DNA from 2 places in the Mesorhizobium sp. B2-3-10 genome. Region 2 is predicted to be linked to the other one. Evidence: riboswitches for the same ligand, from Rfam matches in the RefSeq annotation. Region 2 holds a riboswitch; the other holds the start of a gene.
What was found. Region 2 has a riboswitch for S-adenosylmethionine ahead of FJ943_RS05785 (homoserine O-acetyltransferase). Riboswitches for the same ligand answer to the same signal wherever they lie in the genome.
Positions count from the first base shown of each region.

Region 1 (14,868 bases), on a different contig from region 2:
TGCTGGGCCTGATCGCGGTGCTCGCCTACGCCTATTTCGGCTTCAGGACGCGACGCAAGCGCGAACTCCACGGTTATGAGGCCGAGCCTTTCACCCTGTTCGTCATCAAGACCTTGGTCGGCAGCGCGCTGGCGCTCTTCCTGGTCTTCCAGTTCGCGACCTATCGGGGCCTGCCGATCGTGCTGCTGGTGATGGGCGTGCTGATCTCGCTGTTCGTCTTCGTCACCAAGCGCATGACCATCGGCCGCCGCATCTACGCCATGGGAGGCAACGCCAAGGCGGCGCAACTGTCGGGCATCAACACCGAAAGGCTGACGCTCTGGGTGTTCGTCAATATGGGCGTTCTGTCGGCGCTCGGCGGGCTGATCATCGCCGCACGTCTCGGCCAGGCCGTGCCGGCGGCCGGCCTCGGCAGCGAGCTCGACGTGATCGCGGCCGTCTTCATCGGCGGCGCCTCGGCGATGGGCGGCGTCGGCCAGGTCATCGGCGCGGTGGTCGGCGGCTTCATCATGGGCGTGATGAACAACGGCATGTCGATCATGGGCGTCAATGTCGACTGGCAGCAGGTGGTCAAGGGCCTGGTGCTGCTCGGGGCCGTGATCTTCGACGTCTACAACAAGAACAAGGCTTGAGGGCCGGGGGCGAGGACTAGGAGGCATACGGGTTCTAGATCGCGAGGCTGCCGGCAGCCCGTCGGCACCAAGAAGTCCGGGGAAGGACCAGGCTCGCGAACGCAATCCGGACGAAGCGTTTCAACCGTGGCGCGTTTCCGCGCCGCGCCGGTCAGGATTTGCCCATCGGCAGCCGGATACAGATAAATGAGAGAGGACTGATCATGCTGATCTCGCAGATTCTCGACGACGCCGAGACGATCCGTGTCGTTGCCCGCAGCGGCGGGAAGACCCGGATCATCAACGGTGCGCGCAGCGTCTATTCGCTGGCGATGGAAGCCGCCCGCACCGGCGTCGGCCTGGCCGCCCTGATCGAACGCAAGGGGCTTGGCGAGACGATCGATCTCGACGCCGCCTACAAGCGGGGGCGCCTGCTGTCGCCGATCAATCACCCCGACCCAGCGCATCTGCACCTGACCGGCACCGGGCTGACGCATCTGGGGTCGGCCGCGACGCGCGATTCCATGCACAAGAAGCTCAGCACCGACGGCGAGGAGCAACTCACCGATTCCATGAAGATGTTCCGCATGGGACTGGAAGGCGGCAAGCCTGCGAAAGGCCAGGTCGGCGTGCAGCCGGAATGGTTCTACAAGGGCAACGGCACCATGGCGGTCGCGCCTGGCGCGGCGCTCATGTCACCGGCCTTTGCCAAGGATGCCGGCGAGGAACCCGAGGTCGCCGGAATCTATGTCATCGGCGACGACGGCGCGCCATTCCGCGTCGGTTTCACCTTGTCGAACGAATTCTCGGACCATGTGACCGAGCGCGTCAACTATCTCTTCCTCGCCCATTCCAAGCTGCGCAATGCCTCCTTCGGCCCGGAGATCCTGATCGGAGACCTGCCTTCGGACATCCGCGGCACGTCGCGCATCCTGCGCGACGGCAAGGCATTGTGGGAAAAGCCCTTCCTGTCGGGTGAAACGAACATGTCCCACACCATCGCCAATCTCGAACACCACCACTTCAAATATTCGGCCTTCCGCCAACCTGGCGACGTGCATGTGCATATGTTCGGCACCGCGACGCTATCCTTCGCCGACGGCATCAAGACGGAAGCCGGCGACGTGTTCGAGATCGAGGCCGGGGATTTCGGACTGCCGCTGCGCAACCCGCTCGAGATCGAAAAGCCGGTGAAGGTGTCGGTGAAGGCGCTTTGAAGCCATGAGCGCGTGATTCCCCTCTCGTGGGGAATGGCTGGCAAGCCAGAGCGGGGCGCTGTCCCGCCGATCTAGCAATAGGTTTCCGTCACGCCTTCGGCTCTCAACAGATCGCAGGGATGAATGAGGGCAGCAACCCTTCGCGTCCCCTCTGCCCTGCCGGGCTTCTCTTCCACAAGGGCCCCTCGTGGGGGGATCGGCAGCTTCGACCTTAGCGCACGGCGCGGAAATGCTTTGACAGCTTCAGGCCCTGCGCCTGGTAGTTCGAGCCGAGATCGGTGCCGTAGAGCGCCTGCGGTCGCTTCAGCATATGCTCGTAGACCAGCCGGCCGACGATCTGGCCGTGGTCGAGGATGAACGGCACTTCGTGGCTGCGCACTTCGAGCACCGCCCGGCTGCCGGTGCCGCCGGCCGCCGAATGGCCGAAACCCGGATCGAAAAAGCCGGCATAGTGGACACGAAACTCGCCGACCAGCGGATCGAACGGCGTCATCTCGGCGGCGTAGAGCGGCGGCACATGCACCGCCTCCTGGCTGACGAGGATGTAGAACTCGTCGGGATCGAGCACCAGTTCGCCGGCGCGGCTCTTGTGGATCGGCTCCCAGAAGTCGAGGACATCCTGCGCGGCGCGCTTGTCGACATCGACGAGGCCGGTGTGGTGCTTGCCGCGATAGCCGACCAACCCATCCTTGTCGCCATTGAGGTCGATCGACAGCGCGATGCCGCCGCCGGAAATGTTCGGCGGCTCCGTGGCGACCAGCATCTCGGCACGATGCAGCTCATGCAACTCGGCTTCCGAGAGCAGCGCGTTGCCGGTGCGAAAGCGGATTTGAGACAGGCGCGAACCCGTGCGCGCGATGATCGGAAAGGTGCGCGGGCTGACCTCGAGATAGAGCGGACCGTTGTAGCCGGCGGCGATCTTATCGAACTCATGGCCCCGATCGGTCATGACGCGGGTGAAGATGTCGAGCCGCCCGGTCGAGCTCTTCGGATTGGCCGAGGCCGAAATGTCAGCCGGCAGGGCCAGACTTTCGAGCAGCGGCACAATATAGACGCAGCCGGTTTCGAGGACCGCGCCTTCGGTCAGACTGATCTCGTGCAGTTGCAGCCGATCGAGCTTTTCCGACACCTTGTGGTTGGGACCGGGCAGGAACGAGGCGCGAACCCGCCAGGCCTTTTCGCCCAATCTGAGATCAAGGCTCGCCGGCTGGATCTGGTCGGCATCGAGCGCACGCGGCGACTTCAGCGCGCCGGACCGGAACAGCGCCGAAATGTCCTGATCGGGAAGAATGCCTGTCTGCCGCAAAGTCTGGCTCCGCCCCAAGACTGGTCTCTTTCGTTGCAGGTTCTTGTTTGTTGCAGGTTCTTGCCGCAAAACCGCCGGGCACTTCTGCGGAACCTGCCTTGGTACAAACGTCTTAATGAAGCCGGCAATTGACGCAAGCGTGGCGCGGGTCTAAAGGGTCGTTATCCCGTGGTGATTTGGCCGGTCGGCTTGCAGCCACGTTAAACAAGTCGCTAAAGGACCGTCGGGCCGCAAGGCCGTATGGACCGGTTGCGACTTTCGCGGCCGGTTTTTTTGTGTCTGGAACAAAGCGATGAGCACCAAGAAGCGCAACTGGAAACCTCAGACGGCACTCGTGCATGGCGGAACCCTGCGTTCCGGCTTCGGCGAAACCTCCGAGGCGATGTACCTGACCCAGGGTTATGTCTATCAGACGGCGCAGGCCGCCGAGGCCCGCTTCAAGGGCGAAGAGCCTGGTTTCATCTATTCGCGCTACGCCAACCCGACCGTCGACATGTTCGAAAAGCGCATGTGCGCGCTTGAAGGCGCCGAAGACGCGCGCGCCACGGCGTCGGGCATGGCGGCGGTGACGGCTGCCCTTCTGTGCAGCGTCAAGGCCGGCGACCACATCGTGGCCGCGCGCGCGCTTTTCGGCTCCTGTCGCTGGGTCGTCGAGACGCTGGCGCCGCGCTATGGCATCGAGGCGACCTTGGTCGACGGCACCGATATCGCCAATTGGGAAAAGGCGGTCAGGCCCAATACCAAGCTGTTCTTCCTGGAAAGCCCGACCAACCCGACGCTGGAAGTCGTCGACATCGCCGCCGTCGCCTCGCTTGCCAATTCGATCGGCGCGCGGCTGGTCGTCGACAATGTCTTCGCCACGCCGCTGCAGCAGAAGCCGTTGCAGCTTGGTGCGCACATCGTCGTCTACTCGGCCACCAAGCATATTGACGGCCAGGGCCGCTGCCTTGGCGGCGTCATCCTGTCAGACAAGAAGTGGATCGACGAGAACCTGCACGACTATTTCCGCCACACCGGCCCGAGCCTGTCGCCGTTCAATGCCTGGACCTTGCTGAAGGGCCTAGAGACGCTGCCGCTGCGCGTGCGCCAGCAGACCGAGAGCGCCGGCAAGATCGCCGACTTCCTGGCCGAGCAGCCGCAGATCGCCCGCGTCATCTATCCCGGCCGCGCCGACCACCCGCAGGCCGATATCGTCAAGAAGCAGATGTCGGGGGGCTCGACGCTGATCTGCCTCGACGTCAAGGGCGGCAAGCCGGCGGCCTTCGCCCTGCAGAACGCCCTCGACATCGTGCTGATCTCGAACAATCTCGGCGACGCCAAAAGCCTGATCACCCATCCGGCGACGACCACCCACAAGAACCTCAGCGACGAGGCCCGCGCCGAACTCGGCATCGGGCCAGGTACGCTCAGGCTGTCGGTCGGCCTGGAGGATACGGACGACCTGCTGGAAGATATCGCCCAAGCATTGAAGGCCGCCAAATAGGTTTCGTCCAGGCAGCGTCGTCAGCAGCGATCAGGCGCTCGACGGCGTCTCCTCCAGTTCCGCCGTCTTGGTCCGGATGGTCATGGCGTTGCCGCGCCAGTCGACAGCGCCGCCGAGCCAGCCGCGCGCCCAGATGGCCGGGAGCATGACGTCCCGCGCGACCGTCGCCGCGATCATGCGCGTCGAGACGTGCCAACCCTTGGCCAGGGCCAGAGCGCATTCCGGAAGATAGAATGCCGCCAGCACGGCAATCGCGGTCGCCCAGAGACTGACGCCGGCGCTCGCCGCGGCAATCAGCGCAAGAACCAGCGGGACCGCCGCACCAGTCAGGATCTCGGGCGCGAAGAACAGCGGGAAAGTGACGCGGCGCAGGCGCGCCCAGCGGGCCTGGCGCGACCAGATTTCGCCAAACGTGCGCTGGCCGAGGGGCTGCTCGAAGGGCGCCGCAACGAGGTTGACACGCAGGCCGAGGCCGTTCACCAGCTTGGTTGCGGCGGCGTCCTCGGCGATCTCGGCGGCCAGCGCGCGGATGCCGCCGTTGGCGTCGAGCATCGGCTTGTTCCACAGCATGCTCTTGCCCTGCGCGAAGCCGAGGCCGAGCGCCGCACCGGCATACTGCCAGCGGGCCTGCAATGTGTTGAGGAAGGCGCATTCGACGTCGGCCCAGAAACCATCTGGCCTGGAGCCGATCGGCGTCGAGCAGACAAGGCCGGTACCGTGCTGCCACGCCGCCATCATGTGCTCGACATAGTCCCTCGGCATCAGAACGTTGGAATCGGCAAGAATGACCCAGGCGTGGCGCGCCGCTTCCCAGCCTTTGACGCAATTGTTGAGCTTTGGATTGGCACTGACACGGTCGTCGCCGATCAACAGCCGGGCCGGCACCTGCGGAAACCGGGCAATCGCCCTGTTTATCAGTTTGACCACCGGGTCGTCGGCATGGGCGACGCAGAAGATCAGTTCGTAGCGTGGCCAGTCGAGCGCGAAGGCCCGTTCCAGCGTCTCATGTGTGAACGGCTCGACGCCGCGCGACGGGACGACAATCGACACCGCCGGCGATCTGCCCGCCGGCGGGGCGATCGTGGTGCGCCGTTTCAGCTGTGAAGCGGCAAGCAGGATGCTGGCAGCGTTCGAGAGGATGAGGGCAGTCGAAAGCGAGGCGGATATGAGAGTGAGTTCCATCGAGATCTGGTCACTCCGGAAGTCGGCCCGCGTCGCGGCCGTTTTCAACAGTTCGACAGAGGGCCGAGTCGCCCGGTTCGCGCACACCACCATTGTCGTGTGTCACTTAAATGACATTCTTTGCCGGCACCTGCGTTTCAATCCCAGGCGCGACAAGACGCGCACGTTGACCTGCTCACCGCGAGCGTCGAAAGTCGTCGGATTGTTTTGGAGCCGCTCATGTACCGCGCCGTGACGCGCAACATCGAAGTGCAGGTCAGGCCGTTCTATCTGGAGGATCGTTCGGATCCCCAGGAGAACCGCTACGTCTGGGGCTATCAGATAACGATCGACAACCAGTCTGACGAGTTCGTGCAGCTTCTGTCGCGCTATTGGCACATCACCGATGGTGCCGGCCGGGTCGAGGAAGTCCGCGGGCCGGGCGTTGTCGGCGACCAGCCGGAACTCAATCCCGGCGACAGCTATCAGTACACGTCCGGCTGCCCGCTCTCGACACCCTCCGGGATCATGGTCGGACGCTACACGATGCGCAACAAGCGCGGCGAGACGTTCGACATCGCCATCCCGGCCTTCTCGCTCGATCTGCCGGGGACAAGGCGCACGGTGAACTGAGGGCCGACGGTCGCGTCGCCCCTCATCCGCCCTTCGGGCACCTTCTCCCCGCAGAACGGAGAGAAGGAAAGGCTTTACTGAGCCGCAAACTCGGCTGGATCGAAGTCGTACTGCGTCGAGCAGAATTCGCAGGCGACATGGATGCCGCCATCCTCGGTGCTGTCCTTGATCTCCTGCGCTGAGAAGCCTTCGAGGATGCCACGGATCTTGTCGCGGGAGCATGAGCACTGGTCGGCCACGGGAACGCCGCCGAAGACGCGCACGCCATGCTCATGGAACAGACGATAGAGCAGCCGCTCGGCGCCGATGGTCGGGTCGATCAATTCGGTCGGCTCGATGGTGCCGAGCAAGGCCAGGAGTTCCTGCCAGGAATTATCGGCCGGATCGTGGACTTCCTCGCGCGGATCGCCGTCCCCACCCGGCAGGTCCGGAATGCGCATGCGCTCGGGCGATTGCGGCAGGAACTGCGCCAGGATGCCGCCGGCGCGCCATTGCTCGCGCGCGCCGCCGATCCCGGGCGTCAGCAGCTTGGCGACCGAGAGCCTGATATCGGTCGGGATCTGTTCCGACTGACGGAAATAGGTGCGCGCCGCGTCTTCCAGCGTTTCGCCGTCGAGCTGGACGATGCCTTGATAGCGCTGAGTATGGGCGCCCTGGTCGATGGTCAGCGCCAGCACGCCGCTGCCAAGCAGCGTCTGCTGGGACGTCTCGCCTGCCGCGACCAGTGCTTCGAGCCGATCCGCATCGAAGCGTGCATAGGCGCGCAGTGCCGAGGGCGTGGAGAAGTCCGCGACCAGCATGTCTACAGGCCCGTCGGTACGGGTCTGCAGGATGAACTTGCCTTCGAATTTGAGCGAGGTGCCGAGCAGAACGGTCAGCACGCAGGCTTCCGCCAGCAGGCGGGCGACCGGCTCGGGATAATCGTGGCGGCCAAGGATGGCGTCGAGCATCGGCCCAAGCTGGACCGTGCGGCCGCGCACGTCGAGCGGACCGACCTCGAAGGGAACGACGTGATCGTCGCCGGCGTAGCCGAACTCGCCGAGTTTGGGGTGATGTTCAGTCACTTGATGGCTTTCCAACATGACAAAGCTCCAGGGCGCGGCCATGCGGCCCTGGTGGGCACATGCGTCCAAACGCGCTTGATTTGCGTGATGCGGCGCAGATAGGCATCGCGCCGCCGCAGATCAAGCGCCTGGGCATTTCAGGCGCCTGGGCATTTCGGGCGCCCAAGACACTTCAAGCCCCAAGACACTTCAAGCACCAAGACACTTCAAGCACCGAGGCACCAGGCAAGCACTGCCTTCTGGGCATGGAGCCGGTTCTCGGCCTCGTCGAAGACCACCGAATGCGGCCCGTCGATGACCTCGTCGGTCACTTCCTCGCCGCGATGGGCCGGCAGGCAGTGCATGAACAATGCATCCGGCTTGGCCTTGGCCATCAGCGCCGCGTTGACCTGATAGGGCGAGAAGACATTGTGCCCGCGAGCACGGTGTTCCTGCCCCATCGACACCCAGCAGTCGGTGACGATGCAGTCGGCCTGGTCGACGGCTTCCTCGGGCGAGCGGGTGAAATGCAGCTTGCCGCCATGCGCCTTGGACCAGTCGACATGCTTCTGCGCCGGTTCGCTGCCTTCGGGCACGGCGACGTTGAGGTTGAAGCGGAACCGTGCCGAGGCCTCGAGCAGCGAGTGCAGCACATTGTTGCCGTCGCCGGTCCAGGCAATCGTCTTGCCGGCCACCGGACCGCGATGCTCCTCGAAAGTCATGATGTCGGCCATCAGCTGGCAAGGGTGGGTGTCGTCGGTCAGTCCGTTGATCACCGGAACGGTGGCATTCTCGGTCAGCTCCAGCAGCCGCTCATGCGAAGTGGTGCGGATCATGATCGCATCGACGTAGCGCGACAGCACCTTGGCGGTGTCGGCGATTGTCTCGGAGCGGCCGAGCTGCATCTCGGTGCCGGTCAGCATGATGGTCTCGCCGCCGAGCTGGCGCATGCCGACGTCGAAAGAAACGCGCGTGCGCGTCGACGGCTTGTCGAAGATCATGGCCAGCACCTTGCCTTCGAGCGGCTTGGTCCGCTCGCCGGCCTTGAGACGCGCCTTTCGCGTCACCGCATCATCCAGCATGAAGCGCAAATCGCCTTCGGAAACGGTGGAAAGATCGGTGAAATGGCGAACTGACATCAGGAATGGTTCCGGATTACTTCGCGGCGGCGGAGGCGATCGCCTCCGACAGGCCCTTGGCGCCGGCGCGGATGCGGTTGAGCGCTTCGTGAATCTCGGCGTCGGTGACGGTGAGCGGTGGCAGCAGGCGAATGACGTTGTCGCCGGCCGGAACCGCCAGCAAATGCTGGTCGCGCAGCGCCATGTTCACCTTGCCGTTGGGCATCGCGCATTTGAGGCCGAGCATCAGCCCGGTGCCCCTGATATCCTCGACGATTTCGGGGAATTCGTCGGCTATCGAGGCTAGCCCCTGCTTCATCAGCAGCGCCTTGCGCTGGACATCCTCCAGGAAGCCGTCTTCCAGAACGACGTCGAGCACGGCGTTGCCGACCGCCATTGCGAGCGGATTGCCGCCGAATGTGGTGCCGTGCACGCCGGCGGTCATGCCGACGGCCGCCTCGTCGGTGGCAAGGCAGGCGCCCATCGGGAAGCCGCCGCCAATGCCCTTGGCGATTGCCATGATATCGGGCGTCACCGCGGACCACTCATGCGCGAACAGCTTGCCGGTACGGCCAATGCCGCACTGGACCTCGTCGTATATCAACAACAGGCCGTGCTGTTCGCAGAGCTGCCGCAGCCGCTTGAGCGACTGTGTCGGTACTGGGCGGATACCGCCCTCGCCTTGCACCGGCTCGATCAGGATCGCGGCGGTCTCGGGCGTGATCGCCTTCTCGGCGGCGTCGATGTCGTCGAAGCCAACCTGGTCGAAGCCTTCGACCTTGGGTCCGAAGCCTTCGAGATATTTGTACTGGCCGCCTGCCGCGATGGTCGCCAGCGTGCGGCCATGGAAGGCGCCCTCGAAGGTGATGATGCGGAAGCGCTCGGGATTGCCCTTGACGAAATGGTAGCGCCGCGCCGTCTTGATCGCGCATTCCAGCGCCTCGGCGCCGGAATTGGTGAAGAACACCTTGTCGGCGAAGGTGGCATCAGCCAGCCGCTCGCCAAGCCTGCTCTGCCCCGGGATCTCATAGAGATTGGAGACGTGCCAGAGTTTCGCCGCCTGCTCGGTGAGGGCCGCGACAAGGTGCGGATGGCCATGGCCAAGCGAATTGACCGCGATGCCGCCGGCGAAATCGAGATATCGCTCGCCCTTGTCGGTAACCAGCCAAGTGCCTTCCCCATGGTCGAAGGCCAGGGGTGCGCGAGCAAAGGTCTCGTAAAGCGCCGAACCGCTCATTATATGCGTCTCCGGTACCGGAAAATCAAAAAAGCCGCCAAAGCGGCGGCCTTCTGCGGCTTATCGTGTTTTTCGGCCATGAAGTCAACGAAAACGTCGCGTAGTGGCGCGCGGCAAGCTCCCCGACGCAACGCCGGCTCATGAGCGACCGGGCAAGTTGGGGAAAACCGAAAAAACCGATTCGTGTTGCACTTGGGACTCTTGTCACCGAGTCAGCGCATAGAGTAGTTGTAGTTGAGAATAACTAGATTTCGTGCGGCGGACCTAATCACCAGATATATGTGGTGTCTGCCCCAGCAGTGGTGCTGGGTCGGGAATGGATTCTGATTGCCGCACGCTTATGAGGAGCGCGGTCATGAACTGGACTGACGAGCGGGTAGAACTCTTGAGAAAACTGTGGTCGGAGGGTCTGAGCGCAAGCCAGATTGCTGCGCAGCTTGGAGGGGTCAGCCGCAATGCCGTCATCGGCAAGGTGCACCGGCTGAAGCTGTCGGGTCGCGGTCGCGCAACGGCGACGCCGGCGCGCCAGAAGAAGGCTACGCAGGGATCGACCGTCCAGAAATCGGTGGCGCGCGCCGCAAGCACGGCACGCCACGTCACGACTTCGATCGGCGCGACGGCCCTTCAGACGCAATTCGACGCCGAACCGGTGGCGCGGCACTACATCCGTCCGGTCGAGAACGTCGTAGTGCCGATCTCACGGCATCTGCAGCTCGTTGAACTGACCGAGCGCACCTGCAAATGGCCGAACGGCGATCCACTTTCGGAGGACTTCAATTTCTGCGGCAACGAAGCCGCTGAAACCGGTCCCTACTGTAAATACCATGCCCGCGTGGCGTTCCAGCCGGCGGCGGAGCGGCGGCGGAATAGATAAGCGGTGAGTAGTGAGTAGTGAGTAGTGAGTAGTGAGTAGTGAGGAAACAAGCGCTCCCACCAACCACTACCGACTACTCACTACCGACTACCGACTACCGTCCACTGACTACTGACTTCCTCACAGCCAGCCGTTCTTCCTGAAGCGCCAATAAAGGAAGCAGCAGATAAGCGCGATGGTGGCCAGCACCATCGGATAGCCATATGCCATCTTCAGCTCCGGCATGTCGGTGAAGTTCATGCCGTAGATGCCGGCGAATGCGGTTGGCACCGCCAGGATGGCCGCCCATGAGGCGAGTTTCTTGGAGATCGCCGTTTCCTGGCTTTGGCCGACCAGAAGACTGGCCTCGAAGGCAAAGGCCAGCACCTCGCGCAGACTGTCGATCTTCTCCTGGACGGTACGGATATGATCCGTAACGTCGCGGAACAGCGGGTGCATGGCCGAATGGATCTGCGGCAGGTCGGCGCTGGTCAGCCGGCGACAGACTTCCACCAGGGGCAATGCCGCGTTGCGCAGGCGCAGGAGGTCGCGGCGCAGCATGTAAAGGCGTTCGATGTCGGGGCCGGTCATTGGCTTCAGCAGGACCTTGTCCTCGATCGCCTCGACCTCGTCCTCGATCTGCTCGAGCACGGGCATGTAATTGTCGACGATGAAGTCGAGAATGGCATAGAGGACGAAATCCTCTCCCTTGGCCAGCGAGTGCGGGCAGCTTTCCCAGTGCTGCCGCACGGCGGCATAGGATGTCGAAGGACCGTGCCTGACGCTGACGATATAGCCTGAGCCGACAAACAGATGTGTCTCGCCGAAGGTGACGCGCCCGTCGATCAGCTGCGCCGTGCGGGCGACGATGAACAGCGCATCGCCATATTGCTCGATCTTTGGCCGCTGGTGCGGATGCTCGGCATCCTCGATCGCCAGTTCATGCAGATGAAACTGCGCCTTGACGCGCAGCAGAAGTTCGCGGTCAGGCTCAAGCAGCCCGATCCAGACGACATGTCCCGACTTCTTGGCCCATTCGCCCGCTTCCTCGATCGGAATATCGGCGATGCGGCGCCCGGCGGTATAGACACCGCAGGCGATGATGCCCGATGTCGGCGGCGAGGCCTTGAACTCCCGGACATATTCCATGGCAGCCTCCCGAAAGCGTTGCCTTCCCTGGGGAACCAGCAAGCTTATCTCGGGATAGTCTAGCGCAATATGATCAAGCGTTCGAGAGGACGTGCGTTCACTTCACCGGCAGCGCCTCGGGGAGGCCGATCTTGTCGGTCTTGTCGCCTTTCGGCCGGTCGGCGGGCATCTGGTCGCCGGTGACGATATAGTAGATGGTCTCGGCGATGTTGGTGGCGTGATCGCCGATCCGCTCGATATTCTTGGCGCAGAACAGCAGATGCGTACAGGGCGTGATGTTGCGCGGATCTTCCATCATGTAGGTCAGCAATTCGCGAAACAGCGACGTGTACATGGCATCGATCTGGTCGTCACGGTCGCGCACGAAGCCGATCTTGTCGACTGAGCGCGATGCATAGACGTCGAGGACTTCCTTCAGCTGGGTCAGCGCCAAATTGGCCAGAGCCTCCAAGCCGCGAAACAGGCTGGTCGGCTGCCGGCCGTCGGTAACGGCAACCACCCGCTTGGCGACGTTCTTGCCGAGGTCGCCGACGCGCTCGAGGTCGGCCGAAATGCGGATGGCGCCGACGATCTCGCGCAGGTCAGTCGCCATAGGCTGACGCCTGGCGATAATGATGATCGCCTTGTCGTCGATCTCACGCTGTCCCTCGTCCAGGACGGCGTCGTCTCGGATGACCTTCTGAGCCAGCCCCGGATCGGCATTGACCAGGGCGGCGACCGCCTGCTCGACCATGCGCTCGGCGTGCCCACCCATCGCGGCGATGCGCTTCGAAAGATATTTCAGTTCCTCGTCATAGGCGCTGACAATGTGAACGGACTGCATGGATGAAATGCCTTCCCACGGGATCTTGTCTTTGAGTCGTTTCCTCGAATCCCCGCTGATACGCTAACGGGATGACAGAAAAAAGAAACGGCCCCGTGGAAAACTAGGGCAGTATCAGTGCGCCGGCAAATGGACCGAGAAGGCGGCGCCCTTGCCGACCTCGGACCTGATCGTCAGCCTGGCGTTGTGACGCGTCAGGATGTGCTTGACGATCGACAGGCCAAGCCCCGTGCCCTTCTGGGTCCGGCTGGTCTCGACATCGATACGATAGAAGCGCTCGGTGATGCGCGGTATGTGCTCCTCGGGGATGCCGGGACCAAAATCCCTGATCGTGACGTCGATGCCAGGTTCGGAACCATCATCGCCGCGCGTGATCGACACCACGACACGGCCGCCCGACTGTCCGTATTTGCAGGCATTTTCCAAAAGGTTCTCGAACACCTGGAACAGTTCATCGCGATCGCCCGGCACATTGAGAGGACCGGCTGCGAATTCGCGCTCGATGGCGACACTGGTTTCGCGGGCGAGCGGGCCGAGCGAATCGATGACACTGTCGACGGTCTGGCGCAGATCTACTTCGGTTCCCGGCTTCAGATAGGGCTTCATCTCCAATCGCGACAGCGACAGGAGGTCGTCGATCAGGCGCGCCATGCGGCCGGTCTGGTTCTGCATGATCTGGAGGAATTGCTCGCGCGCCGCCGGATCGTTGCGGGCCGGTCCGCGCAGCGTTTCGATGAAGCCCGCGATCGAGGCCAGCGGGGTGCGCAATTCGTGACTGGCATTGGCGATGAAATCGGCGCGCATGCGGTCGATACGCCGCGCCTCGCTCTGGTCCTTGAAAACCAGCACATAAAGATCGGTGCCATGCCCAACCGACGATGCGCTGACACGGTAGGCCCGTTCGACTGGCAGTTTCTCGGTGTAGTCGACGACATCCGAGGCGACAGTGCCCGACAGCACACTGTCGAGCAGCGCCTGCATTTCCGGCGCCCGGAATTTCAGCGGCAGCGATATGCCGGGCGCGATGCCGCCAAAGGCGGCAAAGGCGGCGGCGTTGGCGTGGACGATGGTGGCGGCGTGGTCGAAAATGATCAGCGGGTCGGCGACGGCGGCCGCCAGATATTCACCGGACAGGCGCTGCAAGCCAATCGCCTCGATCGCCGCGGCGTTCCCCGCGGAATGGCGGGCGCCGGTGACCGGCAATATTGCCGCGGCCAGCAGCAGGAGCAGCGCCGGCACCAGCACGTAGGCGGAAAAGCCCGCGAAGCCAAAGGCGATCAGAACCGCCACGACACCGGCCGCAAGCAGCCAGCGGCTGTGCCACAGCCGAGCGGCCACAGCTTGCCCCGTGCTCTTCTGCTCTGCGCCCAGCTCGGTCATTCGCGCGCCCAGCCTCCACCGGTCAGACGGCGGCGAAAACTTCCGCTGGACCGCAAATCAAAAGTGCTACAGCCTCCTTTGCGCGTCCAAACGGAGGCGCGGCGCTGTAGTGGCTCCCAATAGCATGAGTCCAGACACTTAAAAGGGTTCGTCTGCATGAAAAAAGCCAACGACAATTCGGTCACTCCAACCTCAGGCCCGCTGAAAATCAGGATCGGCGGCAAGGAACGGGAGTTCGATATCGAGAATCCCGAGCTTCCGGACTGGGTCGAGGAGAACAAGCTGACCGCGGGCGGATATCCTTACGACAAGAAGATGAAGAGCGAGGAGTATGACGAGACGCTCGAGAAATTGCAGATCGAGCTCGTCAAGGCGCAGGCATGGCTGCAGGCGACCGGCAAGCGGATGATGGCGCTGTTCGAGGGTCGTGACGCTGCCGGCAAAGGCGGCACGATCTTCGTGCTGCGCCAGTATCTTAACCCACGCACGGCGCGCAACGTCGCGCTGACCAAGCCAACCCCGACGGAACTGGGGCAATGGTACTACCAGCGCTATGCCGACCATTTCCCGACAGCGGGCGAATTCGTCACCTTCGACCGCTCCTGGTACAATCGTGCCGGCGTCGAGCCGGTGATGGGGTTCTGCACCCCCGAACAGCACGAGAAGTTTCTCGACGAGACGCCGCATTTCGAACGCATGATCGTCAATGACGGCATCCATTTCTTCAAATTCTGGCTGAACATCGGCCGGGAGACGCAGCTCGAGCGCTTTCACGATCGCCGCTACAGCCCCCTGAAGAGCTGGAAGTTCTCGCCGATCGACATTGCCGGCATCACCAAGTGGGACGATTACAC
Region 1 covers NZ_VFVT01000005.1:101,266-116,133, forward strand. The annotation lists gene mmsB (multiple monosaccharide ABC transporter permease) at 1-632, shown strand, start outside; gene araD1 (AraD1 family protein) at 836-1,828, shown strand; gene FJ943_RS15990 (2'-deoxycytidine 5'-triphosphate deaminase) at 2,040-3,134, opposite strand; SAM riboswitch at 3,293-3,370, shown strand; gene FJ943_RS15995 (O-succinylhomoserine sulfhydrylase) at 3,427-4,617, shown strand; gene FJ943_RS16000 (ceramide glucosyltransferase) at 4,648-5,799, opposite strand; gene apaG (Co2+/Mg2+ efflux protein ApaG) at 6,019-6,411, shown strand; gene FJ943_RS16010 (Hsp33 family molecular chaperone) at 6,486-7,517, opposite strand; gene argF (ornithine carbamoyltransferase) at 7,682-8,593, opposite strand; gene FJ943_RS16020 (aspartate aminotransferase family protein) at 8,610-9,809, opposite strand; gene FJ943_RS16025 (GcrA family cell cycle regulator) at 10,165-10,683, shown strand; gene FJ943_RS16030 (magnesium and cobalt transport protein CorA) at 10,804-11,811, opposite strand; gene phoU (phosphate signaling complex protein PhoU) at 11,909-12,634, opposite strand; gene FJ943_RS16040 (ATP-binding protein) at 12,749-14,014, opposite strand; gene ppk2 (polyphosphate kinase 2) at 14,171-14,868, shown strand, end outside.
Region 1: it holds a riboswitch for S-adenosylmethionine, as region 2 does, so the genes downstream of both, FJ943_RS15995 (O-succinylhomoserine sulfhydrylase) here and FJ943_RS05785 (homoserine O-acetyltransferase) in region 2, are expected to answer to the same signal.

Region 2 (14,868 bases):
CGTGAAACGCTGAACGAGATCTGGCGGGTGCTGTCGCCGGCCGGGCGCGTCGTCATCGTCGTGCCAAACCGGCGCGGTGTCTGGGCGCGCTTCGAACATACGCCGTTCGGCAATGGGCGGCCCTTCTCACGCGGGCAGCTCACCGAATTGCTGCGTGAGGCGAATTTCACGCCCGCCGCCTGGTCGGATGCGCTGTTCTTCCCGCCATCGCGGCGGCGTTTCATGATGCGCTTCCACAATGTGCTGGAGCGCGCCGGCCGGAGGCTGTGGCCGATCTTTTCCGGCGTCATTGTCGTCGAAGCGCAGAAACGGCTCTATCAAGGCGTGCCGGTGGCCCAGCGTGCGTCCCGCCGCGTCTTCGTGCCGGTGCTGTCGCCGCATGGCGCGACACGGCTCGGCCGGCGGGCCGAGGCAAGGGGTGTGGCATCGCCCCGGCAAGTGACACCTTCGTGATCGCGATGGAAACTTGCATCGCGCCGCGTCTTTCCGACCTATCTGTCGTGCTGGGCTCGCGGAGTGGTTGAGGGGCTGCCGCCGTCGGCTCCCTTCATCCGGTTTCAGCTTCGCTACTGAACGCAAGGACCTCGGCCATGGCTGATCAATTGGACAATCAGGCCACCATTCAGCCGGTCGCCGTCGCCAGCAGCCTGCGCGATCAGGTGGCGACGATCAAGCGGGCGCTGATCGGATCGCCGGTTCGCAAGTGGTTGCTGTGGACGTCGCTCGGCATCATGGGCGTCATTATCGCGACGTCGATCGGCCAGGTCTTGCTCAACCGCTGGAACCAGCCCTTCTACGATGCCCTCGCGCGCCGCGACATGGCGGCCTTCCTGCATCAGCTGATGGTCTTTGCCATGATCGCCGGCGGACTGCTGGTGCTCAATATCGGCCAGACCTGGCTCAACCAGATGATCCGGCTGAAGTTGCGCGAGGCGCTGACGCTGGACCTGATCGACCAATGGATGCGGCCGGCGCGCGCCTTCCGGCTGGCCAATGCCGGCGCCATCGGCGTCAATCCCGACCAGCGCATGCAACAGGATGCCGCGCATCTCTCGGACCTGTCGACCGATCTTGGTGTCGGCCTGCTGCAGTCGTTCATCCTGCTCGTGTCCTTTGTCGGTGTGCTGTGGGAACTGTCTTCGGGCTTCGTCTTCCACGTCAACGGCTGGTCGCTGGCGATACCGGGCTACATGGTTTGGGCCGCGTTCCTCTATGCCGGTACCGCCTCGTGGCTGAGCTGGCTGGTCGGGCGGCCGCTCATCAGCCTCAACAGCGACCGCTATACGCGCGAAGCGGAGCTGCGCTCCTCGATGGTGCGCGTCAACGAGAATGTCGATGCCATCGCGCTGTACCGTGGGGAGGATGACGCCAAGCGACGGCTGCAACTCGACCTCGGCACGGTGCTGGGCGCCATGCGGCGCATCTACACCGCCCAGATCAATCTGTCCTGGGTAACCGATACCTATGGCTGGATCACGGTCGTGGCGCCGATCCTGGTCGCCTCGCCGGTCTATTTCTCGGGGGATATCAGCTTTGGCGGGCTGATGATGGCGGTCGGGGCCTTCAACCAGGTCCACTCCTCCCTGCGTTGGTTCATCAACAACATCGGCAGCATTGCCGACTGGCGCGCCACGCTGATGCGTGTCGCCGACTTCCGCATCGCGCTCGATGAAACCGATGTGCTGCACGACAAGGAGAAGCGCATCGAATTCGCCGACAACGCCAATGGCAACCTGACGTTCGAGAAGCTTCAGGTGGCATCGCCGGACGGATGCACCAAGCTCGCCGACCAGCATGTCGAAATCCATGCCGGCGAGCGCGTCATGATCACCGGTGAACCGGGCGCCGGCAAGACGCTGTTCTTCCGCGCCATTGCCGGGCTGTGGCCGTGGGGCAGCGGGCGGATCGGCCTGCCGGCGGGGGAAACCATCATCTTCGTGCCGCGTGTGCCCTATTTGCCGGCCGGCACGCTGCGCGAGGTCCTCAATCACCCGAACGGGCGTGCGCCGGCGAACGACGCCGACATTTCAGCGGTGCTTGCCGAGGTCGGTCTTGGACGGCTGTCGTCGTCGCTCGACCGCGTCGGACGCTGGGACCATGAGTTGGGCGATGACGAACAGCGATTGCTGGGCGTGGCCAGGCTCGCCTTGCGACAGCCAAAATGGGTGATCATCGACGAAGCCATGGATGCGTTCGACGGACCCTCGCTGCGGCGCGTGCTGTCGCTGCTGGAGAAGCGCCTGCCCGGCGCCGCGATCATCAACATCGGGCGCGGCCAGCACAACAATCAGTTCTTCCCGCGTTCCCTGACGATCGTTAAGGATTCCGACGCGCCCGCGCTGAAACCTGCCCACGTCAGGGCGGGTGCCATCGAGCCGCCGCCAGCCGCGGCAAGCCTCCACCACAGGAAGTAGCAGTTTTTCCCCCGTTGCGGCCCGTTGCCTGGCCGCCAAGGCCCTGGCGGTCGGCATCTCGCTGCGGGACGAGAAGGAATGCGCCCTGCAACGCGCCGTGCTCGATCGCTGAGCTGTCGCCGGTCAGGCCGGTGGAATTCCAAACTTGCCACGAACTTCGTCGTAGAGGTCGCGCCGCCAGCGGCGGCCGTGGAGATAACCGTTGATCAGTTCCGGCAATGAATAACCAAGCGCGTCAGACGAGCGGTTGGCCATGTATCCCGCAAATGCCTGTGGTATTCGCCCCCGGAGAATATCGGCGATGATCTGCCGCGTGATCATAAAGGGAGGGACATGGGGGTAGGAGCGAGCGATGTGCGGATGCTTACTCATCAGGATCGCGTAGGCTTCGACATAGCCGTCCCTGCGGCCTGAAATCGAATTCTGCGAATTGTGCTTCGTCCAGTCGATATCTTCCGATAATTGCGCGCCGAAGCGCTGTGCGAAGCGCAGCAGAAGCTCGCGGTCCTGCATCCGGGGAATGTCGCTGTCATAGCCGCCGATGGCCAGCAAAGCCTCGCGCCTGGCTGTTATCGCCGATCCGGCTATGAAGGCCGTCTGCGCGACCACCGCCCGCTCCAGCATTGGCGGGTTCAGGAAAGCGCCGCGGTTGACGCAGGCGGTGCCGCGGCCACCCTTCACCGAGACATATGAGGAGAGCAGGACTTCGAGCGCTGGATTGTCGTCGAACCATGCCAGCGTCCGTTCGAGCCGGTGCGGCAGGAAGAGATCGTCCGAATCAAGAAAAGTCACCACGGGCGCCCGGGCTAGCTCGATGCCGGCATTCCTGGCGGCATTGGCGCCGCGCCACTTCGCGCCGACATAGATCAGCCGGGGGTCATGGATGCGGGCGAGCGCCGCCTCGGTCCCGTCCGTCGAACCATCGTCGACGACGATATGTTCAAATCGCGGCATGCTCTGGGAAAGCACGCTTTCGACGGCGCGGAGCACCGTTTCGCGCCGGTTGTGAGTCGGCGTGATCACCGTGACGAGGGGCGCCTGTTCGGTCTTCCCGATCATATCACGTCGGCCGCCTCCAGCGCGTAAACACCCTTCGCGCCAGGTCCTTTGATCATCGGGATGGCTAAATGGATCGGACTTCCCCCTGGATGGGCCTGATCGGATTCGGTGCGACGCTACAAAAAACAACCTGCCATGTCACCCCGTCGTGCCGTCGTTCGACCGACCAGGCATGATGAATTCCAGCTCATGGCGCTTCAACTGCAACACTTTCGCACCCGCTGAAAGACGCGCGGCCACCCTCAAGGATTGGCAGTCGCGCCTGCGGGCGACGCCCATTTCATTATCGCTTCAGCAGGAACACTGCTTGTTGGCCAAAGAAATTCCAGAACCACCATGGCATCGACAGGCCGATCTTCTGGCCGTTGGCGTCGAGCGCGGTCGCCTTCTCCACTGTCGCGCCAAGCTCTTCGCACAAATTGACGAAGTCTCGGATCGTGCAGAAGTGGATGTTGGGCGTGTCGTACCAGGAATAGGGCAGGTCGCTGGTCACAGGCATGCGGCCCTTGACGAACAGCGACAGGCGCACCCGCCAGTGACCGAAATTGGGGAAAGACACGATTGCCCGGTTGCCGATCCTGAGCAGCTCGTCGAGCACCAGCTTCGGGTTGCGGGTGGCCTGCAGGGTCTGGGACAGGACAACGAAGTCAAAGCCCTTGTCGGGATAGAATTCGAGATCGGTGTCGGCGTCGCCCTGGATGACACTGAGACCGCGCGCCACGCATTCGTTGACGCCACGCTGCGACAGCTCGAGTCCGCGACCGTCGACCTGCTTGGTGTCCTGCAGCAATTCGAGCAATGAGCCGTCGCCCGAGCCGACGTCGAGCACACGCGATTGCGGCGGGATGAGGTTGGCGACGACCTCGAGGTCGACGCGTTGGCTGCCGTTGACGCTCATGGCTTCGCCTCGTGGACGGCGCATGGCCTTGGTCCGAAACGTCTGCAACTTTTCGGGGTCATGGCTTCGCCGTCCTGTTTGGCGCATGAGCTTGATCCGAAACGTCTGCAACTTTTCGGGGTCATGCGCTGAGCCCCCTGGCGCGCGCGGCCGAGCCGATGAAGCCGTTGATGGCGGCAAACAGTTCCGGCTCGTCGAGCAGGAAGGCGTCGTGGCCGCGATCGGTCTCGATCTCGACGAAGGATACCGAGGCGCCGGCGGCGTTGAGTGCGTGGACGATGGAGCGGCTCTCTTCGGTCGGGAACAGCCAGTCCGATGTGAAGGACACCAGGCAAAAGCGGGTTTTCGTGCCGGCGAAGGCGTCGGCCAGCCGGCCGCCATGGTCGGCGGCGAGGTCGAAATAATCCATCGACCGCGTCATGTAGAGATAGGAGTTGGCATCGAAGCGGTCGACGAAGGTCATGCCCTGGTGGCGCAGATAGCTCTCGATCTGGAAGTCGGCATCGAAGCCGAAGGTCAGCGCTTCGCGGTCCTGCAAATTGCGGCCGAATTTGCGGTGCAGGGCGGCTTCCGACAGATAGGTGATGTGGGCGGCCATGCGCGCCACCGCCAGCCCTTTCTCCGGGCGCTTGCCGTGTTCGAAATATTTGCCGCCATGCCAGTCCGGATCGGCCATCACAGCCTGCCGCCCGACTTCGTGGAAGGCGATGTTCTGTGACGAATGGCGCGCCCCGGTGGCGATCGGCAGCGCCGAGAACACGCGCTCGGGATAGCTCGACGCCCATTCCAGAACCTGCATGCCGCCCATCGAGCCGCCGAGCACGCAGAACAGTTTCTCGATGCCGAAATGGTCGATCAGCATCTGCTGCGCGCGCACCATGTCGCGGATGGTGATGACCGGCAGGTCGAGGCCATAGGGTTTACCGGTGGCCGGGTTGGTCGAGGCCGGACCGGTGGAACCCAGGCAGCCGCCGATGACATTGGAGCAGATGACGAAGAAACGGCTGGTATCGATGATCCTGCCCGGTCCGATCAGCACTTCCCACCAACCGGGCTTGCCGGTTACCGGATTTGTGCTGGCGACATGCTGGTCGCCGGTCAGCGCGTGGCAGACGAGGATGGCATTGGAGCGGGCATCGTTCAGCGTGCCATAGGTCTGGTAGGCGATCTGGAACGGCGACAGCAGCGTGCCGGCGTCGAGCTTGAGCGGCTTGTCGGGTCCGAAACGCAACACCGGGCTCGACGGTTGGTCGGCCTCGTTGTTGGTCTTTCCTGCACGCAGAGCAGCCATCACGTCTCTCTTGCTGCACCGTGCGGTCGTGGAAATCGTTGCCGATCCCCGCCGCCGATGCGTCCGTCCGGCCGGTCGCGGACAACAAAAAACCGGCATTGCCTTCGCAAAGCCGGTTACGTCACGCAAACGGCCCTTTAGCGAATTGTTTAACGTGGCTGCAAGCCGACCGGCCAAATCACCACGGAACTGTCAATCGTCTTTCTAGAACCCGCCTGCCTCGCCGTCAATGGCGGCGGCTGGCACCACTGCCACCTCTCGACATTGCGTGCCATGGCTTGTATCTCCGCAGCGGCCTCCGGATGGAGGGGTTTTCGACGGATTTTGCAAGATATGAACCAGACACCGGATCAGGCACGTCCAACTCCGCGCGCGGGCATCATGGACATAGAGGCCTATGTGCCCGGCAAAAGCTCGGCGCCCGCCGGCGTCGCCAAGGTCTACAAGCTGTCGTCGAACGAGAATCCGCTTGGGCCTTCGCCGAAGGCGATCGAGGCCGCGCGCGAGGTCGCCGGCAAACTCGACATCTATCCCGACGGCAGCGCCAGGCGGTTGCGCGAGGCAATCGCCGAGGTGCATGGCCTCAACCCGCAAAACATCATCTGCTCCAACGGGTCGGACGAAATCCTCGGCCTGTTGGCGCAGACCTATCTCGCGCCCGGCGACGAGGCTATGTTCACCGAACACGCCTTCATGGTCTACAAGATCTACATCCAGTCGGCAGGCGCCACCCCGGTCGTGGTCAAGGAGACCGACGAGCGCGCCGACATCGACGCGATGCTGGCGGCCGTCACGCCGCGCACGAAAATCGTGTTCCTGGCCAATCCCAACAACCCGACCGGCACCTATGTGCCGTTCCAGGAGGTGCGCCGCCTTCATGCCGGACTGCCGGGAAACGTGCTCCTGGTGCTCGACGCGGCCTACGCCGAATATGTCCGCCGCAACGACTACGAAGCCGGCATCGAGCTGGCCGGCAGCGCCGAGAACGTGGTGATGACCCGCACCTTCTCCAAGATCGGGCTCGGCGGCGCGCGCATCGGCTGGATGTATGGTCCCCTGCATATCGTCGACGCCATCAATCGTGTACGCGGCCCCTTCAACGTCAATGCGACTGCGATCGAGGCCGGCATCGCCGCGATCCGCGACCGTGCCCATGTCGAGCGCAGCGTGGCGCATAACGAGACCTGGCTCACCTGGCTGAGCGGCGAAATGACCGGGCTCGGGCTGCGCGTGACGCCGAGCGTTGGCAATTTCCTGCTCATTCATTTTCCCGACGATCAGAAGCATTCCGCGGCGGCGGCTGACGATTATCTGAGCGCGCGCGGCTATATTCTGCGGCGCGTTTCAGGTTACGGCTTTCCCAACGCGCTTCGCATGACCGTCGGCACTGAAGAGGCCAATCGCGGCGTTGTCGCCGCGCTCACGACATTCCTGAAAAGCTAGAACGTCTAAAGAGCTGGAACACCATGGCATCACCGATGTTCGAAAAGATCGCGCTGGTCGGTATCGGCCTGATCGGCTCGTCTCTGGCCCGCGTCATCCGACGCGAGGGCTTGGCTCGCCATGTCGCCATCTCGACGCGCAGTGCGGCAACGCTCAAGCGAGCCGAGGAACTGGGCCTTGGCGATTCCTACACCATCGATGCCGGGGACGCGGTGCGTGATGCCGATCTGGTCGTTGTCTCGGTGCCGGTTGGCTCATCCGGCGCTGTAGCGGAGGAAATCGCGCCGGCGCTGAAAAAGGGGGCGATCCTCACCGATGTCGGCTCGACCAAGGCCTCGGTCATCGCGCAGATGCAGCCGCATGTGCCTGAAGGCGTCCATTTCATTCCTGGCCATCCGCTGGCGGGCACCGAAAAATCCGGCCCGGATGCCGGGTTTGCCGACCTGTTCGACAACCGCTGGTGCATCTTCACGCCGGTGCCGGGCACCGATCCGGAAGCGCTGGAACGGCTGTCGGAATTCTGGCGCCGCTGCGGCGCCAACATCGACACGATGGACCCGCAGCATCACGACATGACGCTGGCCATCGTCTCGCATCTGCCGCACATCATCGCCTACAACATCGTCGGCACCGCCGACGATCTGGAATCGGTGACCAAGACGGAAGTGATCAAATATTCCGCCTCCGGTTTTCGCGATTTCACGCGTCTGGCTGCCTCCGATCCGACCATGTGGCGGGACGTGTGCCTGCACAACAAGGATGCCATCCTGGAAATGTTGGCGCGGTTCTCGGAAGACCTGGCGTTCCTGCAGCGCGCCATCCGCTGGCGCGACGGCGACAAGCTCTTCGACCTGTTCACCCGCACCCGCGCCGTGCGCCGCTCGATCATCGAGGCGGGCCAGGATATCGACGCGCCCGATTTTGGCCGCCAGGCGGTCGAGCATCCGGCAAAGAGCTAGGTGATTTCAACCGGCCAGGCGGTTGCCATCATGGCGAGCGTCTCCGCCCGATCCGGCGCGCCCAGCCGGCCGCCGAAGCGCAGGCACTTGAGCGCGGCGGCCGCGCTGGCAAAGCGCAGTGCGTGCTCGACCGCCATGGCTTCCGCCAGCCCGACGGCAAAGGCGCCATGAAAGACATCGCCGGCGGCCAGCGTGTCGACCGCCTTGACCCTCGGTGCCTCGACATGGCGGGATGATCCGGCGCTTCGGTCGAACCACCAGGTACCCGCCGCGCCGCCGGTGACCGCGACGAACGCATCGGTGCGGGACGCCAAATCGGTGCAGGCGGTCTCCAGATCCAGCGCGTGGCCGCATATGATGCGGACCGCCGGCTCCGAGGCGACGATGTGCGAGGCGAGCGGCAATAGTCGCTCCAGTACCGCCAGGGGCGCGGTATCGGCATCGAGTATGGCTGGGCGGCCGGCGGCGCGCGCCGCCTTAAGGGCAAGCGCCGCGGCGCCCGGCCAGCGCACGTCGGCCAGTACGGCGTCGAATGCCGTTATGTCGGTGAACGGCAAAACCTCGGGATCGGCCTGCGCGCGCGCGTCGTAGAAAGGCACGATGATCCGCTCGCCATGCGCATCGACCAGGATCGAGGCCAGTGCCGAGCGGGCGCCGCTGACGCGGCGTACATGGCTGCAATCGACGCCCTCGGCCTCTATCCCGGCAATCAGCAGATCGCCGACCGGATCGTCGCCGGCGCTAGCCCATAGCGACACCTCGGCACCCAGGCGATGCGCGGCGCAGGCCGCGCTCGTCGCCATGCCCGAGGCGATCTGGATGCCGTCCGAGGCGATGAATTTTCCCTGATGCGTGGGCAGTGATTCGACACGAAGAATGGTGTCAAGCGTCAGTGCGCCGACGCTCAGCAGCTTTGCCGGCCCCGCCATCCGTTAGTTGACCGGTTTGATCTTGCCCAGCGGAATGAAGCCGAGGGAAGCCTTGCCCTTGACCACTTTCAGCGGCATGGACGGTTCGCTGCCAAGCAGCGCCAGGGCGCCAAAACCCTGCTCGATCGCATTCTTCTGCTCGGGTATGGCGCCGGCAAGAATAGATGCCACCGCCTTGGGATCCTTGATCCTGATCATCAGGTCGGCGTCGACGAGACCCTCGGCATCGACTGACAGCGGCCCGGAAACGGTGACGCGCGCCGTGCCGGACGACAGATCGAGGTTGCGGATTTCGATCCGCTGGCCGCGCAGGCTTTTCACCTGCGTGCCGATCAGCGCCACGCCGTTCTTCAGTGTCACGTCGCCGCTGGCATCGAGCGCCGGCAACATCCGCCCGCCGATCGCGTCGGCATCGATCTCGAGATCGCCAAAGCTGCCGACATAGTCGAGATCGCCGTTGTTGGGCTGCAATTGGCCTGACGCCTTGCCGGCACTGAACAGTTCCACCGGATCGGTGTCGTCGGCCGGGTCGGTCTGGCCCGACAGGCCCTCGGCCTGCAGCGCTACACGCCGGGGCAGCGGGTACCACAATTTGACGTTGGCCTGCAGATTGTCCCAGTCGATCCAGAGCGGCATCATGCCGGGGACGGAGGTCCGGAGTGGACCGCGTAGATTGGCAACAGGCGACAAGGGCTGGACGATCTGGGCGACGGCGTTGAAGGAGCCGGCCGAGGCAGCAATGCTCTTGGCGTCGTCCTCGTAGGCGAGGTTGTCGCAAGAGACGGCAAAGCTCAGTGGATAGCCACCGACCTGGAGGTTGGCGCAACCGGCCTCGATGCCGCTCTTGTTGAGCGTGGCAACCGCCTTGTCGGCCTCGGACCGGACCCTGTTGGCCAGATAGAACCAGCCGGCGCTGTAAATGGCGAACAGCACGAGGATGAACGCGGCAAGCCACCACAGACGGCGACGGTTACCCGGTTGGCGTTCGTCACTTGACGTCATGCTTTGGCTCTCATTAACGCATGGATGGTGTGGACGGATTCTCAGGGTCCGAACACTAGGTAGACAGAGACGGATGGAAAAAACACCGGTTACCGGTGCGGTGCTGCCATTCTTTTTGCAATCAGGCGCGGTGATATGGGCGATTTTTGGGTGTTCGGCTACGGTTCGCTGATCTGGCGGCCGGGTTTCGCTCATGTCGAGACACGACGCGCCCGCCTGCATGGCTATCGCCGCTCGCTCTGCGTCTATTCCTTCGTGCATCGCGGCACGCGCCAGCGGCCCGGACTGGTGCTTGGCCTCGACCATGGCGGCTCCTGCGTCGGCCTTGCGTACCGCGTCCCTGGCGAATTGCGCGACGAGGTCATTGCCTATCTGCGCGAGCGCGAACTCGTCACCAGCGTCTATCTCGAGCGGACGCTCAAGGTTCGCCTCGACGGCGGTGGCACGGTGGAAGCCGTGGCCTACGTCGTCGACCGCAAGCATGAGCAATATGCGGGCGCGCTGGACGCGGCGGAGGCGGCGGCCGTGGTGCGCGGCGCGGTCGGCCGATCCGGTGACAACGAGGATTATGTGCTGAGCACGCTGAAGCATCTGGAAGCGCTCGAGATTCGCGACCACTGGCTGGAGGATGTGGCGCACCGGATAGCGACTTTGTGAAGCGCTGGCTCCGCGGAAAAGGGTGGCCAGGCCTTTGACCTCGATGCGGCAAGACCTAGGTTAGGCTCCGAACCCAGCCAGCGGGCGGCATCCGCCCGGTCCCAATCACCACGGAGATCCGTCTTGCAGAAACGCCGTCTCGGTCGCACCGACCTTTCCATCGCGCCGCTGGTTCTGGGTGGCAATGTCTTCGGCTGGACCGCCGACGAGAAGACTTCTTTCGATCTGCTCGATCGCTTTGTCGGAGCCGGCCTCAATGCCATCGACACGGCCGACGCCTATTCGCGCTGGGTTCCCGGCAACAAGGGCGGTGAATCGGAAACCATCATCGGCAAATGGATGAAGGATCGTGGCAATCGCGACAAGGTCGTGGTGGTCACCAAGGTCGGCTCAGACATGGGGCAGGGCCACAAGGACCTGTCGGCCGCCTATATCGAAAAGGCTGTCGATGCATCGCTGAAGCGGCTGCAGACCGAATTCATCGACCTTTACCTGTCGCACTGGCCGGATCCGACCACGCCCTATGAGGAAACCCTCGGCGCCTATGAGAAACTGCTCGCCAAGGGCAAGATCCGCTATGCCGGCTGTTCCAACCTCGACGCCGGCCAGTTGCGCGCGGCACTTGACGTGGCAAGCCTGCGCGGCCTGCCGCGCTACGAGGTGCTGCAGCCGGAATACAATCTCTATGACCGCTCCTCCTTCGATGGCCCGCTGCGCGATCTCTGCGTGGCGGAGGATATCGGCGTCATCACCTATTTCAGCCTGGCCAAGGGCTTTCTCAGCGGCAAGTACCGCAGCGAGGCCGATCTCGGCCAAAGCGAGCGCGGCGGCGGGGTGAAAGACTACCTCAATGCGCGTGGCATGCGCATCCTGGCGGCGCTGGACGCGGTGTCGGCCAGGCATTCGGCCAAACAGGCGGAAGTGGCGCTTGCTTGGGTTATCGCGCGGCCCGGCGTCACCGCGCCGATCGCCAGTGCGACCAAGCCTGAGCAGATGGACAGCCTGATCCGCGCGGCGTCGCTGAAGCTGTCCGCGGACGATATGGCCGAACTCGACAAGGCCGGCGCCTGAGGCTGCGACGCTGGTGCTGACCACGGTGCTGGCGGTGTACGGCTGACGGCCCGTGGTCAGGAGGCTTCAGGCCTTCGCGCCGAGCTCCCGAAGCCGTTTCACCGCCGTTGGCGGCAGGGCCGGCGGGTTGGATGCGCGAGATGCCTCGAGGAGAAGCTGGTCGCAGGCAGCTTCGGTCTCACCGATCAGCCGCGCCATGAACTCGTCCTTGCCTAGGCCAGGCGGTATAGGCGGCAGGAAGCGCGCCTTGACGGTGCCGGGATAGCGCAGGAACTTGCGGCGCGGCCAATAGAGGCCAGCGACATGGGCGACCGGCACGACCGGAACGCCAAGCTGCGAATAGATTTCGACGATGCCGTATTTATAGGCCGGCTCGTCGCCCGGCGCCCGGCGCGTGCCCTCGGGATAGATGATCAGCTGGCGCGGGTTGCGCGCCATTTCTTCCTTGGTCGCCGCAACCACCGCCTTCAAGGCCTTGGAACGGCTGCCGCGATGCACCGGGATCATCCGCATCTTCAAGATGTACCAGCCGAAAAAGGGGATCCAGGTCAGCTCGCGCTTGAGGATGTAGAGCGGGTCCTGGAGGAAGGGGAAGAAGGCGATGGCGTCCCAGAAAGACTGGTGCTTGGGCGCCAGGATGAAGGAACCCTCGGGCAGGTTTTCCTGCCCGGTGATGTCGTTTTTGGTGCCGGCGATCTTGTCATAGAGCCACATCGAGGTGCGCGACCAGAATTTCGGCACGAACCAGGCGCGGTGGCGGGGCGACAGGAAATAGTACGGGGTCCAGAGGATCATCTGGACGATCAGATTGACGTAGAAGACGAAATTGAACGCCAGCGATCTGACATAGAGCATGGGGGAGGTCCGGTGAGGAAGTGTGCGTTGGTTACACCAAGCGCGGAGAAAAAGGAAACGGTGCGATACTGCCCGTCCTACCAGGTCGCCTGCGCCAGGCGTTCCCTCAGGCGGGGGGCGGCGAAGTCGAGGAAGGCGCGCAGTTTCACCGGCAGCCGGCCCTGGCCCGCATGCACCAGGTTTACCGGCCAAGGCTCGGGTTCGAAATCCCTGAGCACGGGGCGCAGTGTTCCCGAGCGTGCGGCGGCGACAATCTGGTAGGAAAGCACCCGTGTCACTCCGACACCGGCGATCGCCGCATCAATCGCCGCCTCGGCGGTGTTGACCCGGAGCCTTGATCGGACCGGCACGACAAAATCAGCCTTGTCCACGGTGAAGGTCCAGGTGGCGAGCGAGCCAAGGCCCTCGAAGGTAATGCAGCTGTGCGCCTCGAGATCTCCTGGAGTTTCTGGAATGCCGCGTCCGGCCAGATAGGCAGGGCTCGCGCAGACAACATGACCGATCGAACCGACCCTGATGGCGACCATGCGCGAATCCGGCAGCCTGCCGATACGGACGGCGAGGTCGATATGATCCTCGGCCAACTGGCTTATCCTGTCGCCGAGCGTCAGGCGGATATCCACCAGGGGATAGGCGGCGAGGAAGTCGGTGACGACCGGTAGCACGTGAAGGCGGCCGAAGACGATCGGCGCGGTGACGATCAATTCCCCTGTCGGGGCGCTGTATTCGCCGCCGGCGGTGCGTTCGGCGTCGCCGACCTCGTCGAGGATGCGGCGGCAGGCAGTGAGATAGGCATGGCCGGCGTCGGTCAGTGTCAGCCGCCGCGTCGAGCGGTTCAACAGGCGTGTCTTCAGGTACCGCTCCAGTTCGGAGACCTTGCGGCTGACTGTTGCCAACGGAACGTCCGAATGGCGCGCGGCGGCGGAAAGGCTGCCGCCCTCCGCCGCCGCGACGAAAAGGGACATGGCTTCGAGACGATCCATCATTTCTTCCAGAAAATGGAAGGGTTGGTTGCAAATATGGCATCTACATCCGCAACATGGAAGGCTGCATATAACGGGGGCACACCTCAACCAGGAAATCTCTATGCTCCGCATCGCTACGCCTTCGTCCATCGCTGCCGCTCCCGCCGCCGCGCAGCCCATGCTGCAAGTGGTGGAAAAACAGCTTGGTGTCGTGCCGAACCTGTTTCGGATGGTCGCCAACAGTCCGGCGGCGCTGGAAGGCTATCTCGGCATGATGGGCGCGCTGGCCAGGGGCCGGCTTCCGGCGCCGACGCGCGAGCGCATCGCGCTGGCGATCGCCGAGATCAATGGCTGCAACTACTGCCTGTGCGCGCACACCTATCTCGGCAAGACGCTCGCAAGCCTCGACGATGCCGAGATGATGGCCAATCGCCATGGCGGCTCGATGGACCCCAAGGCAGCCGCGGCGGTGGGTTTTGCCGCCCGGGTTGCGCAAAGCCGCGGACATGTCGCCCAGGAGGATATCGCCGCTGTCAGGCTCGCGGGCTATGACGACGGAGAGATCATCGAGATTGTCCAGCATGTCGCCCTGAACGTCTGGACCAACTATATCAATGAGGTTGCCCAGACCGAGATCGATTTTCCGGTTGTTTCCGCCCGCAATGCTGCCTGAATCCGGATAGGAGCGGCGATGCCCGCCGGTCCCCACCTCATGCCGCAGAGGAAATCCCATGTCTGAGAGCCGCCCGCCGCTTCCGCCCTTCACCGCCGAGACGTCAGCCCAGAAAGCGCGCATGGCCGAGGATGCCTGGAACTCGCGCGATCCGGCGCGGGTGGCGCTCGCCTATACGGCGGACAGCCGTTGGCGCAACCGCGCCGAGTTCCTGCAAGGCCGCGATGCCATCCAGGCGTTCCTGACGCGCAAATGGAGCCGCGAACTCGACTACCGGCTGATCAAGGAGGTCTGGGCCTTCCACGGCAACCGCATCGCCGTGCGCTTCGCCTATGAATGGCGCGACGACAGCGGCTCATGGTTCCGCAGCTACGGTAACGAGAACTGGGAATTCGACGACCACGGGCTGATGCGGCTGCGCATCGCCAGCATCAACGACCTGCCGATCGCCGAGGCCGAGCGCAAATATCACTGGCCGCTCGGCCGGCGGCCGGACGACCATCCGACGCTGTCGGAGCTCGGTCTTTAGAAGCATTCAGGCAAAGGAGGTTTCGATGAACGCACACGCTTTTACCAGCGATGTCGCCTTCACGCCGACGGTCAAGGCGATCCAGGCGCGCAAGGGCTCGCGCCAGTCCTACGCCCGCGTCGA
Region 2 covers NZ_VFVT01000001.1:1,138,734-1,153,601, forward strand. The annotation lists gene FJ943_RS05765 (methyltransferase domain-containing protein) at 1-453, shown strand, start outside; gene FJ943_RS05770 (ABC transporter ATP-binding protein/permease) at 591-2,414, shown strand; gene FJ943_RS05775 (glycosyltransferase family A protein) at 2,538-3,473, opposite strand; gene metW (methionine biosynthesis protein MetW) at 3,757-4,371, opposite strand; gene FJ943_RS05785 (homoserine O-acetyltransferase) at 4,493-5,662, opposite strand; SAM riboswitch at 5,780-5,857, opposite strand; gene hisC (histidinol-phosphate transaminase) at 5,996-7,105, shown strand; gene FJ943_RS05795 (prephenate/arogenate dehydrogenase family protein) at 7,129-8,064, shown strand; gene FJ943_RS05800 (sugar kinase) at 8,061-8,993, opposite strand; gene FJ943_RS05805 (DUF2125 domain-containing protein) at 8,997-9,995, opposite strand; gene FJ943_RS05810 (gamma-glutamylcyclotransferase) at 10,131-10,652, shown strand; gene FJ943_RS05815 (aldo/keto reductase) at 10,776-11,723, shown strand; gene FJ943_RS05820 (1-acyl-sn-glycerol-3-phosphate acyltransferase) at 11,790-12,578, opposite strand; gene FJ943_RS05825 (LysR family transcriptional regulator) at 12,656-13,561, opposite strand; gene FJ943_RS05830 (carboxymuconolactone decarboxylase family protein) at 13,665-14,216, shown strand; gene FJ943_RS05835 (DUF1348 family protein) at 14,275-14,745, shown strand; gene FJ943_RS05840 (pyridoxamine 5'-phosphate oxidase family protein) at 14,771-14,868, shown strand, end outside.